2 linked regions of the Tolumonas auensis DSM 9187 genome follow. The protein of the gene in region 1 interacts with the protein of each later gene in a pairwise test. Links are inferred from orthologs where the notes say so. Each region holds a gene or a part of one and is shown on either strand. Other genes may lie near its edges.

Evidence for each region.
Region 2: the proteins of odhB (region 1) and lpdA interact in binary tests that used the Escherichia coli proteins (3 or more experiments, as listed by UniProt). The link is inferred for Tolumonas auensis DSM 9187 from one-to-one orthologs.

What each region holds. Positions count from the first base shown.
Region 1 is NC_012691.1:2,434,661-2,442,308, forward strand. Bases 2,849-5,647 are described here. They hold odhB (2-oxoglutarate dehydrogenase complex dihydrolipoyllysine-residue succinyltransferase), read right to left. Parts: upstream 4,947-5,647; coding sequence 3,750-4,946; downstream 2,849-3,749. Other genes in these bases: sucC (ADP-forming succinate--CoA ligase subunit beta), read right to left, coding at 2,849-3,701; TOLA_RS11315 (2-oxoglutarate dehydrogenase E1 component), read right to left, coding at 4,958-5,647. Also shown: fatty acid metabolism transcriptional regulator FadR, read right to left, coding at 1-288; grxD (Grx4 family monothiol glutaredoxin), read right to left, coding at 425-757; sodB (superoxide dismutase [Fe]), read left to right, coding at 1,002-1,583; sucD (succinate--CoA ligase subunit alpha), read right to left, coding at 1,660-2,535; more of sucC, read right to left, coding at 2,532-2,848; more of TOLA_RS11315, read right to left, coding at 5,648-7,648. UniProt on the Escherichia coli protein: E2 component of the 2-oxoglutarate dehydrogenase (OGDH) complex which catalyzes the second step in the conversion of 2-oxoglutarate to succinyl-CoA and CO(2).
Region 2 is NC_012691.1:2,809,235-2,814,599, forward strand. What follows is about bases 1-2,941. They hold lpdA (dihydrolipoyl dehydrogenase), read right to left. Parts: upstream 2,215-2,941; coding sequence 787-2,214; downstream 1-786. Other genes in these bases: TOLA_RS13085 (NAD(P)-dependent oxidoreductase), read left to right, coding at 1-729; aceF (pyruvate dehydrogenase complex dihydrolipoyllysine-residue acetyltransferase), read right to left, coding at 2,290-2,941. In the rest of the region: more of aceF, read right to left, coding at 2,942-4,179; aceE (pyruvate dehydrogenase (acetyl-transferring), homodimeric type), read right to left, coding at 4,191-5,365. UniProt on the Escherichia coli protein: Lipoamide dehydrogenase is a component of the glycine cleavage system as well as of the alpha-ketoacid dehydrogenase complexes.

The DNA.
Region 1 (7,648 bases):
TAACTGCGGCAATTTCTCCTGCTCCAGCTTAGCCAGAGTATCCAGAATATTCAGGCTGGATGTTTCCCAGAAGTTATTCACCCGCGTAGGTTTGCCATGCTGTATCGTTAACCAGCCATCCCGGGCCAGTCGCTGAAGCACTTCGCGTAATGTGGTGCGAGTTACGCCGATCACTTCTGATAACTCCCGTTCTGCCGGCAAAATAGAGCCTGGAGCATAACGGTGATTCCAGATAGATCGGATAATGTACTCTTCAGCAAGCCCCGCTGGGCTTTGAGCCTTAAACACGGTGTGTGGCCTTATATAGTTGATACGAATGAATCATAACAAAGCCAGAGGATAGTGAACAGTTAACGTCAATACAATCAAATGTTATTTGTTAACTGAGTCAACGGGAGTAAATAATTTCACTCCCGTTACAGACTTATTCTGCAGCCGTTTGTTTGGCATGAACTGCTTTCAATAATGGCTGCAGTTCACCCTGCTGAAACATTTCCAGCATGATGTCACAACCACCAATCAGCTCACCCTCTACCCACAATTGCGGGAAAGTTGGCCAGTCAGCATATTTAGGTAACTCTGCACGAATATCCGGATTCTGCAAAATATCCACATAGGCAAAAGGTACACCACATGCCATCAGAGCCTGTGAGGCCTGTGATGAGAAGCCACAGCTTGGCAACTTCGGTGAGCCCTTCATATACAGCAGGATAGGGTTTTCTGCGATTTGTTGCTTGATCTTCTCAATGGTTTCCATGATTGCGCCTCATAACTGAAATCGTACTGATTTTACTCCATCATTACGGCTTAACAACGCTACCTTTTGTAGGGTTATAGCCGTCAGGATGGTCTGACAATGCCACTATCTTTCTATTGATGTATATTAAATGTTAAATTTTTTACAACAATATGTAGTATATATGAGTTAAAATTTGCTATAAATCAATTTAGCAAAAAGGTCTGACCTATAGAGACCGTGTTAATCAAAGAGGAGAATTTCAATGGCTTTTGAATTACCAGCTCTGCCTTATGAAAAAAATGCACTGGCACCACACATCTCTCAGGAAACCCTGGAGTACCACTATGGTAAACACCATAACACCTATGTGGTGAACCTGAACAATCTCATCCCTGGCACTGAGTTCGAAAACAAATCTCTGGAAGAGATCGTCAAAGGCTCCAGCGGCGGTATTTTCAACAATGCAGCTCAGGTATGGAACCATACTTTCTACTGGCATTGCCTGTCACCAAATGGTGGCGGAGAACCAACCGGCGCACTGGCGGATGCAATCGTTGCAACTTTCGGTTCATTTGAAAAATTCAAAGAAGAATTCACTAAGTCTGCTGTTACCAACTTCGGTTCAGGCTGGACCTGGCTGGTGAAAAAGGCAGATGGCTCTCTGGCGCTGCAGAACACATCTAACGCGGGTTGCCCTCTGACCGATGGCGTTACTCCGGTTCTGACTGCAGACGTCTGGGAACATGCTTATTACATCGACTACCGTAATCTGCGTCCGAAATACATGGAAGCCTTCTGGGCTCTGGTGAACTGGGAATTTGCTGCGAAAAACTTCGCTGCTTAATCATCAGTTCAGCAAAAATAAGAAAGGCTCCTTAAGGAGCCTTTCTTGTATCTGCCATATCAGCCGATAATTTTTATTATTTCCAGCCAGTCACTTCGCGCAAACCGACCGCGATATCCGCCAGGGAACGCACGGTTTTCACACCCGCTTCTTCCAGGGCGGCAAACTTCTCCGCTGCCGTGCCCTTACCACCAGCGATAATAGCGCCAGCATGACCCATACGCTTACCTGCAGGGGCAGTGACACCAGCAATATAGGAAACCACGGGTTTGGTTACATTGGCTTTGATAAAGGCTGCCGCTTCTTCTTCCGCAGTACCGCCAATTTCACCAATCATTACGATCGCTTCTGTTTCAGGATCTTCCTGGAACAGTTTCAGGATATCAATGAAGTTGGAACCAGGAATTGGATCACCACCAATACCCACACAAGTGGACTGACCAAAGCCGGCATCGGTCGTCTGTTTTACTGCTTCATACGTCAGCGTACCGGAACGGGAAACAATGCCCACTTTACCCGGCAGATGAATGTGAGCCGGCATGATGCCGATCTTGCATTCACCCGGTGTGATGACACCCGGACAGTTAGGGCCGATCATACGGACACCGGTTTCATCCAGTCGACATTTTACCTGCAGCATATCCAGTGTCGGAATGCCTTCAGTAATACAAACGATCAGCTGGATACCCGCATCAATGGCTTCCAGAATGGCGTCTTTACAAAATGGTGCCGGAACATAGATAACAGATGCGGTAGCACCCGTCGTTTCTACGGCGTCACGCACGGTATTGAATACCGGCAGTCCCAAATGGGTTGAACCACCTTTACCCGGTGATACCCCGCCCACCATTTGTGTGCCGTAAGCAATCGCTTGTTCAGAATGGAATGTACCCTGCGAGCCGGTGAAGCCCTGACAGATGACCTTGGTCTCTTTATTAATCAGGATACTCATGCCACCGCCTCCGCTGCTTTCACTACTTGTTCTGCTGCATCCGTCAGGCTGGTTGCCGCAATAATGTTTAATCCGCTTTCGGCCAGTTTTTTAGAGCCCAAATCAGCGTTATTACCTTCCAGACGCACGACGACTGGCACTTTCACACCGACTTCCGCCACAGCGCCAATCACACCGTCCGCAATCAGATCGCAGCGCACAATACCGCCGAAGATATTGACCAGCACAGCTTTCACTTTGCTGTCAGACAGGATCAGCTTGAATGCTTCGGTCACGCGTTCTTTAGTCGCGCCACCACCGACATCCAGGAAGTTAGCCGGGAAACCACCGTGGTGTTTGATGATGTCCATGGTGCCCATCGCCAGACCTGCGCCGTTCACCATACAACCGATATTGCCATCCAGCGCGACATAGTTCAGATCCCAGCGGGCCGCTTCCACTTCACGCGGATCTTCCTGCGTTTCATCATTCCAGGCTTTCAGTTTTGGCTGGCGATACAGAGCATTGCTGTCGATGTTAATTTTACCATCCAGACACAGCAGGTTACCTTCGCCGGTAATAACCAGCGGGTTAATTTCCAGCAATGACAAGTCACAGGCGACAAACATCTTGCCCAGACCCAGGAAAATTTTAGTGAACTGTTTCAGTTGCTCCGCATTCAGACCCAGTTTGAAGCCAAGTTCGCGCGCCTGATATGGCTGCGGGCCAGTCAATGGATCCAAAGCTGCTTTGTGAATAAGTTCCGGTGTGTTGTGGGCGACGGTTTCGATGTCCATACCGCCTTCAGTAGAAGCCATAAACACGACACGGCGGGAACTGCGATCGATTACAGCGCCTAAATACAGTTCTTTGGCAATGTTACCGCAGGTTTCAACGAGAATAGTATTAACCGGCTGACCATTGGCATCAGTTTGATAAGTGACCAGACGTTTGCCTAACCATTGGTCAGCAAAAGCGCGTACTTCCTGTTCACTGCCAGCAACTTTAACGCCACCGGCTTTACCACGGCCACCGGCATGAACCTGGCACTTCACTACCCATTTATCGCCGCCCAGCTTTTTAGTAGCAGCGACAGCTTCATCAGCGGAAGAACAGGGAATGCCTGAAGGCACAGGCAGGCCGTAGTCAGCAAATAATTGCTTGGCCTGATACTCATGCAAATTCATGATAATAGTCCGTTATTCAGGGAGCGGCACCGTGTCGCTCTCGTTATATTAGATATCCAATAGCAATCGGGTCGGATCTTCCAGTAAAGATTTTACATGAACCAGAAACCCGACAGACTCGCGGCCGTCGATGATACGGTGATCATACGACAGAGCCAAGTACATCATTGGAAGAATTACCACCTGACCATCCACAGCCATTGGACGATCCTGGATTTTATGCATACCCAGAATCGCGCTTTGCGGAGGATTAATGATGGGCGTCGACATCAATGAACCAAAAACACCGCCATTCGTGATGGTGAACGTGCCGCCGGTAAGATCTTCCACCGAAAGCTTGCCATCACGGGCTTTGTCAGCCAGTAATTTGATGCCTTTTTCAATCTCAGCCAGCGATAACTCATCACAGTTACGTAAAACCGGGGTCACCAGTCCACGGTCTGTTGATACCGCAATGCTGATATCGAAGTAATTATGATAAAGAATATCATTTTCATCAATAGAGGCGTTGATTTCCGGATAGCGTTTCAGTGCTTCACTGACGGCTTTCACATAAAACGACATGAAGCCGAGCTTAATACCATGACGTTTTTCAAACTGTTCCTGATATTTACTGCGGATCTGCATGATCGGCTGCATGTTGACCTCATTAAAGGTGGTCAGCATTGCCGTGGTATTTTTAGCTTCCAGCAAACGCTCGGCGATGCGTTTTCTCAGACGGGTCATCGGCACCCGTTTTTCCTCTCTGCCACTGACCGGAGTCTCAGTCGCAGAATCAACAGTCGCAATCAAGGCTGTTGTGGCCGACGGGTCATTTGTCTGACGTTGTAAATGAGCAAGCACATCCTGACGTGTAAGACGACCATCACGGCCAGAGCCTTGCAACACAGAGGGGTCAACCTCTTCCTCAGCCAGAATACGGCGCACCGATGGCGTCAGAATATCGCTGGCATCGCCGGTATCAGGAGCCGGGGCTGGTTTCTCTGTTGTCTCCTCGCCACTCGCAGGCACTTCCTGCAATTCAGCCAGCAATTGTCTGGCCTGCACAACACTGCCAGAGTCAAAAAAGATATCGCCGATGATCCCATCCTGAGGAGCCGGTACTTCCAATATAACTTTGTCCGTTTCCAGGTCAACCAACAACTCGCCAGCTTTGATGCGTTCACCAGTTTTTTTGTGCCAGGTGCCAATGGTCGCATCAGATACAGATTCAGGAAGATCAGGCACCATTATTTGCAAAGTCATGGGGTATCCTTTTATTTTATAGTCAGAGCTTCTTCAACTAATGTTTTTTGCTGCTGCAAGTGCAACGACATATAGCCTACGGCGGGTGCGGCAGATGCCGGACGGCCAACATAATTCAGATAAGTTCCTGTCGGTATAACGCGTTTCATTCTGTGCTGACAGTTATACCAGGCACCTTGATTTTTTGGCTCTTCCTGACACCAGACAAAATCCTGCACGTGCTGATAAGCCTGCATGATCTCTCTCAGCTCTTCTTCGGGGAAAGGATAAAGCTGTTCAATACGAATGATAGCGACCGCTTTATTATCCGCCTTACGGCGCGCTTCCAGTAAATCGTAGTAAACCTTACCGGAGCAGAGGACAACCCGCTGCACGCCTTCCGCCGGAATCGCATCTGTTTCAGCGATTGCATTCCGGAAGCGTCCTTCCGACAACTCCTGCAGAGAAGAAACCGCCAGCGGGTGACGTAATAAAGACTTCGGTGTAAAGACCACCAGCGGACGGCGCATCGGGCGTAACATCTGCCGGCGTAATAAATGATAAATCTGAGCGGGGGTCGTTGGCATACAAACCTGCATATTGTGTTGTGCACACATTTGCAGGTAACGTTCAGGGCGTCCTGATGAATGCTCCGCTCCCTGCCCTTCATAACCATGCGGCAAGAGTAATACCAGACCGCAGAGCCGGCCCCATTTCTGTTCACCGGATGAAAGGAACTGGTCGATAACCACCTGCGCGCCATTCGCAAAATCACCAAACTGCGCTTCCCAGATCGTCAGACCATCCGGTGTTGCGGTGGCATAGCCGTATTCAAACGCCAGAACAGCTTCTTCCGACAGAACAGAATCATAAACCCGGAAAGGTGCCTGATCCGGAGCAAGATGCATCAATGGGGTATACGTGGATGCATCATTCTGGTTGTGTAATACCGCATGGCGGTGGAAAAAGGTGCCACGACCGGAATCCTGGCCGGTTAGCCGGACAGGGAATCCACGAACCAATAAGGAAGCATAAGCCAGATTTTCAGCGAATCCCCAGTCAGCCATTTTTTCGGCATGACTCATCAACAGACGATCTTCATAGATCTTTTGTACACGCGACTGTAAAACATGTGTGTCCGGATAACGGCATATTTTCTCAGCCAGTGTTGTCAATTGATCCAGTGGGTAAGCCGCATCGTAACCTTCCTGCCAGTCATGCCCCAGAAAGCGATTCCAGTTCTGATGTAATTCAGACATCGGACGCCATTCTTTCAGAACACATTCGCCACGATCCAATGCCTGGCGATAATCCGTTACCATTTGCTCAGCCGCACTCTCTTCAAGAATGCCATTCTTCACTAACTGTTCCGCATAAATCTGCCGGGTTGTCGGATGCTGGCGGATTTTCTGATACATCAGCGGTTGTGTCGCAGTCGGCTCATCGGCTTCGTTGTGTCCGTTGCGACGATAGCAAACCAGATCGATCACCACATCCCGGTGGAAAGTATTGCGGAAATCCATCGCCAGTTTCGTGACCCATAAAACGGCTTCCGGATGATCTGCGTTGACATGGAAAATAGGAGACTGCACCATTTTTGCCACATCAGTACAGTAACGGGTGGAACGGGTGTCTTTTACATTGGCGGTCGTAAAACCAATCTGATTGTTAATCACAATTCTCAGCGTACCACCGACACCAAAGCCCCGGGTCTGAGACATATTAAATGTTTCAGCAACGACACCCTGACCGGCAATAGCCGAATCGCCATGAATGGTAATCGGTAATACTTTATTGAATTCATTATCATGCAGTCGTTCCATTCTGGCCCGGACCGAGCCAATAACGACCGGATTGACGATCTCCAGATGCGATGGATTGAATGCCAGCGCCAGATGAACATTACCGCCTTCAGTAGCAAAATCAGACGAGAACCCCATGTGATATTTCACATCACCGGTTCCCCAGGCATCACCATGATGACCGGCAAATTGATCGAACAGTTCTTTCGGCCGTTTCCCGAGGACATTCACCAGCATGGTTAACCGGCCCCGGTGAGCCATCCCGATCACGATCTCTTTATAGTCATTCGCACCGGCCTGACGGATGATGGATTTCACCATCGGGATCAGCATGTCCCCGCCTTCCAGTGAAAAACGTTTTGCGCCGGGGAACTTGGCACCCAGATAACGTTCCAGACCTTCCGCAGCAGTTAACTCTTCCAGTGCCTGCTTTTTGATGGTATCCGGCCAGACTGGTTGACCTTTCACCTGCTCCATCCGTTCCTGGATCCAGCGTTTCTCAGACTGCGAGGTCATATGCATAAACTCTGCACCAACAACACCGCAATATGTTTTACGCAGAGAATCCAGCAGATGACGGAGTGTCATCCGTTCCTGACCGGCCTGGTAGCTGCCAATATGAAACTCCCGATCCAAATCACCCGCATCCAGCTGATAATAGGAAAGCTCAAGTTCAGGAATAACCGGATTCGACGTCAGTCCGAGAGGATCAAGGTTGGCATACTGGTGTCCGGCATAGCGGTAGGCATTAATGAGCTGTAATACATGAAATTGTTTTTGATCCAGAGAACTACCGCTGACAACACCTGAAGAACGTCTGGGTTGCATCACTTGCTGGCGCAGTTGCTGACGAATCAAGGCATGAGGTTGTTCATCACTCTGCGGAGAGCCTAAGCCGGCAAAACAGCGCTGCCATTCCAG
Region 2 (5,365 bases), 370 kb from region 1 along the record:
AAAATTGCCGCAACGCCCCGGGAAGCAGCCCGGGATGCGGACATCGTATTTATGTGCATCGGTAATGATAACGACGTGCGCGGCGTCGTTTACGGTGACGACGGCATTCTTGCCGGACTAAAACCCGGTGCCATTCTGATTGACCATACGACTGCCTCCGCCACACTGGCGCATGAACTGGAAAATGCCTGCCACAAACAGGGAAATCATTTTATGGATTGCCCTGTTTCCGGTGGTCAGAGTGGTGCCGAAAAAGGCAGTCTGACCATCATGTGCGGTGGTGATGAGCAGACGTTTGCTATCGCGAAACCGGTCATGGAAGCCTATGCCCGTCAGATCCAGCTGGTGGGTAAATGTGGTGCCGGCCAGCGCTGCAAGATGGTGAATCAGATCTGTATCGCCGGTGTCCTGCAGGGCTTAAGCGAAGGTCTGTTGCTGGCAGAAACCGTGGGTCTGGATATTCATCAGGTGGTCGAAACACTGAAATATGGCGCCGCCGGTTCCTGGCAGATGGAGAACCGCGCCGAAACCATGGCGAAGAATGAATTCAATTTTGGTTTTGCGATCGACTGGATGCGTAAAGACCTGGGGATTTGTCTGGAAGAAGCTGAACGGCAAAATATCGATCTGCCGCTGACCAGACAGGTAGATGAACGTTATGCCGAACTGCAGCAGGAAGGCTGCGGCCGGATGGATACCTCGGCCCTGATTCTGGCACTGAAAAAGTAACACTGCGCAGAAACAAAAAATCCGGCCTGAGCCGGATTTTTTATACAAGAAACAGAATCAACGCTTTTTCGCTTTGGCGTTCGGCAGGTCGGTAATCGAACCTTCGTACACTTCCGCAGCCAGACCCACTGACTCATGCAGCGTCGGGTGAGCATGGATAGTCAGCGCGATATCTTCTGCATCCGCACCCATTTCGATGGCCAGACCGATTTCACCCAGCAGTTCACCGCCGTTGGTGCCGACAATCGCACCACCGATCACACGGTGAGTTGCTTTGTCGAAAATCAGCTTGGTCATACCGTCAGCGCAGTCAGATGCAATTGCACGACCGGAGGCAGCCCATGGGAACACCGCAGTTTCAAAGTTGATACCTTTGGCTTTCGCTTCTTTCTCGGTCAGACCAACCCATGCAATTTCTGGCTCGGTATACGCGATTGAAGGGATCACTTTCGGATCGAAGTAGTGTTTCTTACCAGCGATAACTTCTGCTGCCACATGACCTTCGTGCACACCTTTGTGCGCCAGCATTGGCTGACCCACGATGTCACCGATAGCGAAAATGTGCGGTACGTTAGTACGCAGCTGTTTGTCGACTTCGATGAAACCACGGTCAGAAACTGCGATACCGGCTTTCTCGGCATCCAGCGCTTTACCGTTTGGTACACGACCTACCGCGACCAGCACGCTGTCATAACGAACTGGTTCTGCCGGTGCCTGTTTGCCTTCAAAAGAGACATACAAACCGTCTTTTTTCGCTTCAACGGCGGTGACTTTGGTTTCCAGCATGACGTTGAATTTCTTTTCAACACGTTTTGCGTAAACCTTCACCACGTCTTTATCGGCAACCGGAACCAGCTGATCAGCGAATTCAACAACGTCGATTTCCGCACCCAGCGCAGAGTACACAGTACCCATTTCCAGACCGATGATACCACCGCCCAGAACCAGCATTTTGCCCGGCACTTCTTTCAGCTCCAGCGCATCGGTAGAATCCCAGACGCGTGGATCGTTGTGCGGAATGAACGGCAATTTTACCGGACGGGAACCCGCTGCGATAATCGCGTTATCAAATTTGACCGTGGTTACTGAACCATCAGTCGCAGTCACATCAATGCTGTTAGGACCGGTGAATTTGGCCACACCGTTAACGACAGGCACCTTACGCTGCTTGGCCATGCCAGACAGGCCGCCAGTCAGCTTGGTCACTACTTTTTCTTTCCACAGACGGATCTTGTTGATATCAGTTTGTGGTTCACCGAATACGATACCGTGCTCCGCCAGTGCCTTAGCTTCTTCGATAACTTTCGCAACGTGCAGCAGTGCTTTAGACGGAATACAACCGACGTTCAGACATACACCACCCAGTGTACCGTAACGTTCGATCAAAACGGTTTCCAGGCCCAGGTCGGCAGCACGGAAAGCAGCAGAGTAACCGGCTGGGCCGGCACCAATTACCACCACCTGAGTTTTGATTTCATTACTCATCATGACCTCTTTTGATTATTCAGTTGCTTCCGGAAACATACTAAACCTAGCATGCTTCCGGAGAGACAGACAAAATTACAGTACCAGACGACGAATGTCGGACAGCACATCAGTCAGTGTCGTAATGAAACGCGCACCTGCAGCACCGTCGATGACGCGATGGTCATAAGACAATGCCAGAGGCAGCGTCAGGCATGGCACGAACTCTTTACCGTTCCACTTCGGCTTCATATCTGATTTAGAGACACCCAGAATAGCCACTTCCGGCGCATTGACGATTGGGGTGAACTGAGTGCCACCGATACCGCCCAGGCTGGAGATAGTGAAGCAACCACCCTGCATATCCGAGCCAGTCAGCTTACCGGCACGTGCTTTCTTGGAGATCTCAGCCAGATCTTTCGACAGTTCATAGATGCCTTTCTTGTTCACATCACGAACTACCGGTACAACCAGACCATTTGGCGTATCAACCGCGACACCGATATGAATGTATTTCTTCATGATCAGTGTAGAACTATCTTCTGACAGCGAGCTGCAGAAACGTGGATGCGCTTCCAGTGCTTTGGCTGCTGCTTTCAGGATGAACACCAGAGGTGTGATCTTGAAGCCCAGTTGTTGCTTCTCGGCAATCACGTTCTGTTCTTTACGGAACGCTTCCATCTCGCCGATATCAGCTTCATCGAACTGTGTAACGTGCGGGATCATCACCCAGTTACGATGCAGATTCGGACCAGAGATTTTCTGAATACGAGTCAGCGCAACTTCTTCGATATCACCGAATTTCGCGAAATCTACTTTCGGCCATGGCAGAACACCCAGACCAGCACCCGCGCCGCCAGCGGCCGGTGCAGAAGCAGCACGTTTCAGTGCTTCTTTCACGTAGTTCTGAACGTCTTCTTTCTGGATACGACCTTTACGGCCGGTACCTTTGACGTTTGCCAGATTGACACCGAACTCACGCGCCAGACGACGAATAGCCGGAGTTGCGTGAACATAAGCGTCACCCGCTACAAATTCACCTTTCTCTTCCACTTTCGCCGCTGCAACAGGTGCCGGAGCTGAAGCAGGAACCGCTTTGACCGCTGCAGGCGCAGCAGCTTGTGCAGCCACCGGTGCCGGAGCAGATGCTGCGCCAGCCACTTCAAATTCCATGATCAGGGAACCGGTAGAAACCTTGTCACCCACCGCAATTTTCAGTGATTTAACCACACCGGCAAACGGTGCAGGCACTTCCATAGAAGCCTTGTCGCCTTCCACGGTGATCAGAGACTGATCAGCTTCAACGGCATCGCCGACTTTAACCAGAATTTCGGTTACGGCAACTTCGTCACCACCGATATCCGGTACGTTAACTTCTTTCACCGCAGCAACCGCAGGGGCTGCCGCAACAGGAGCCGGAGCAGCAGCAACTGGTGCAGCTGCAGGCGCAGCGCCCGCCACTTCGAATACCATGATCAGGGAACCGGTAGACACTTTGTCACCCGTTGCCACTTTGATCTCTTTCACTACACCAGCGAATGGTGCAGGTACTTCCATAGAGGCTTTGTCGCCTTCTACAGTCAGCAGAGACTGATCCGCTTCAACGGTATCGCCCACTTTGACCATGATTTCGGTTACAGCAACTTCGTCACCACCGATATCCGGTACGTTCACGTCTTGCAGTGCTGCAGCCGCAGGAGCTGCAACAGGGGCTGGCGCGGCAGCGGCCGGAGCTGGTGCAGCAACTGCCGCACCTTCCGCTTCGAATACCATGATCAGGGAACCGGTAGAAACCTTGTCACCTAATGCAATCTTGATCTCTTTAACGATACCGGCTTCAGGAGCAGGTACTTCCATAGAGGCTTTGTCGCCTTCCACGGTCAGCAGTGACTGGTCAGCTTCAACCTTGTCACCCACTTTAACCAGAATTTCAGTAACGGCTACTTCATCACCGCCGATATCCGGAACGAAAATGTCTTTAGACATGAAATTTCCCCTTATGCGTACAGCGGGTTGATCTTGTCAGCGTCGATACCGAATTTGGCAATTGCCTGAGCAACTACTTTCTTATCAACGGTGCCTTGTTTCGCCAGTTCAGTCAGTGCAGCGACAACGATATAACCTTCGTTCACTTCGAAGTGACGACGCAGGTTTTCGCGGCTGTCTGAACGACCGAAACCGTCAGTACCCAGTACACGATAGCTTTCTGCAGGAACAAAATGACGAACCTGATCCGCGTATGACTTCATGTAGTCGGTCGCAGCGATTGCAGGTGCAGTTCCCAGAACCTGAGCAATATAAGGAACTTTCTGCTCAGCTTCCGGATGCAGCATGTTGTAACGATCTGCATCCTGACCATCGCGGGCCAGTTCGTTGAAGCTGGTTACGCTGTACACATCAGAACCGATACCGTATTCATCAGCCAGGATCTTACCGGCACGACGTACGTAGTTCAGAATAGAACCACAGCCCATCAGCTGAACCTGGCCTTTCGCGCCTGCGTTAGATTCCAGTTTGTAGATACCTTTACGGATACCTTCTTCAACACCGGCTGGCATTGCAGGGTGATGGTAGTTTTCGTTCAGTGTAGTGATGTAGTAGTAGATATTTTCCGGATTGTCACCGTACATACGACGCAGACCGTCCTGAATAATGACCGCTACTTCATACACGAATGATGGATCGTAGCTGACGCAGTTCGGAATAGTGCTGGCCAGAATATGGCTGTGACCATCTTCGTGCTGCAGACCTTCACCGTTCAGTGTTGTACGGCCGGAAGTACCACCCACCAGGAAGCCACGAGCCTGCTGGTCACCAGCGGCCCATGCCAGGTCGCCGATACGCTGGAAGCCGAACATTGAGTAGTAAACGTAGAACGGGATCATCGGGCAGTCGTTGGTGCTGTAAGAAGTTGCAGCAGCCAGCCATGATGACATCGCGCCCAGTTCGTTAATACCGTCCTGAATAACCTGACCTTTCTGGTCTTCTTTGTAGTACGCCACAAGTTCTTTATCTTGCGGGGTGTACTGCTGACCATGCGGGCTGTAGATACCGATCTGACGGAACAGACCTTCCATACCGAAGGTACGGGCTTCGTCTGCCAGGATCGGAACGATACGCTGACCAACAGATTTGTCTTTCAACAGCACGTTTAAGCTACGCACAAACGCCA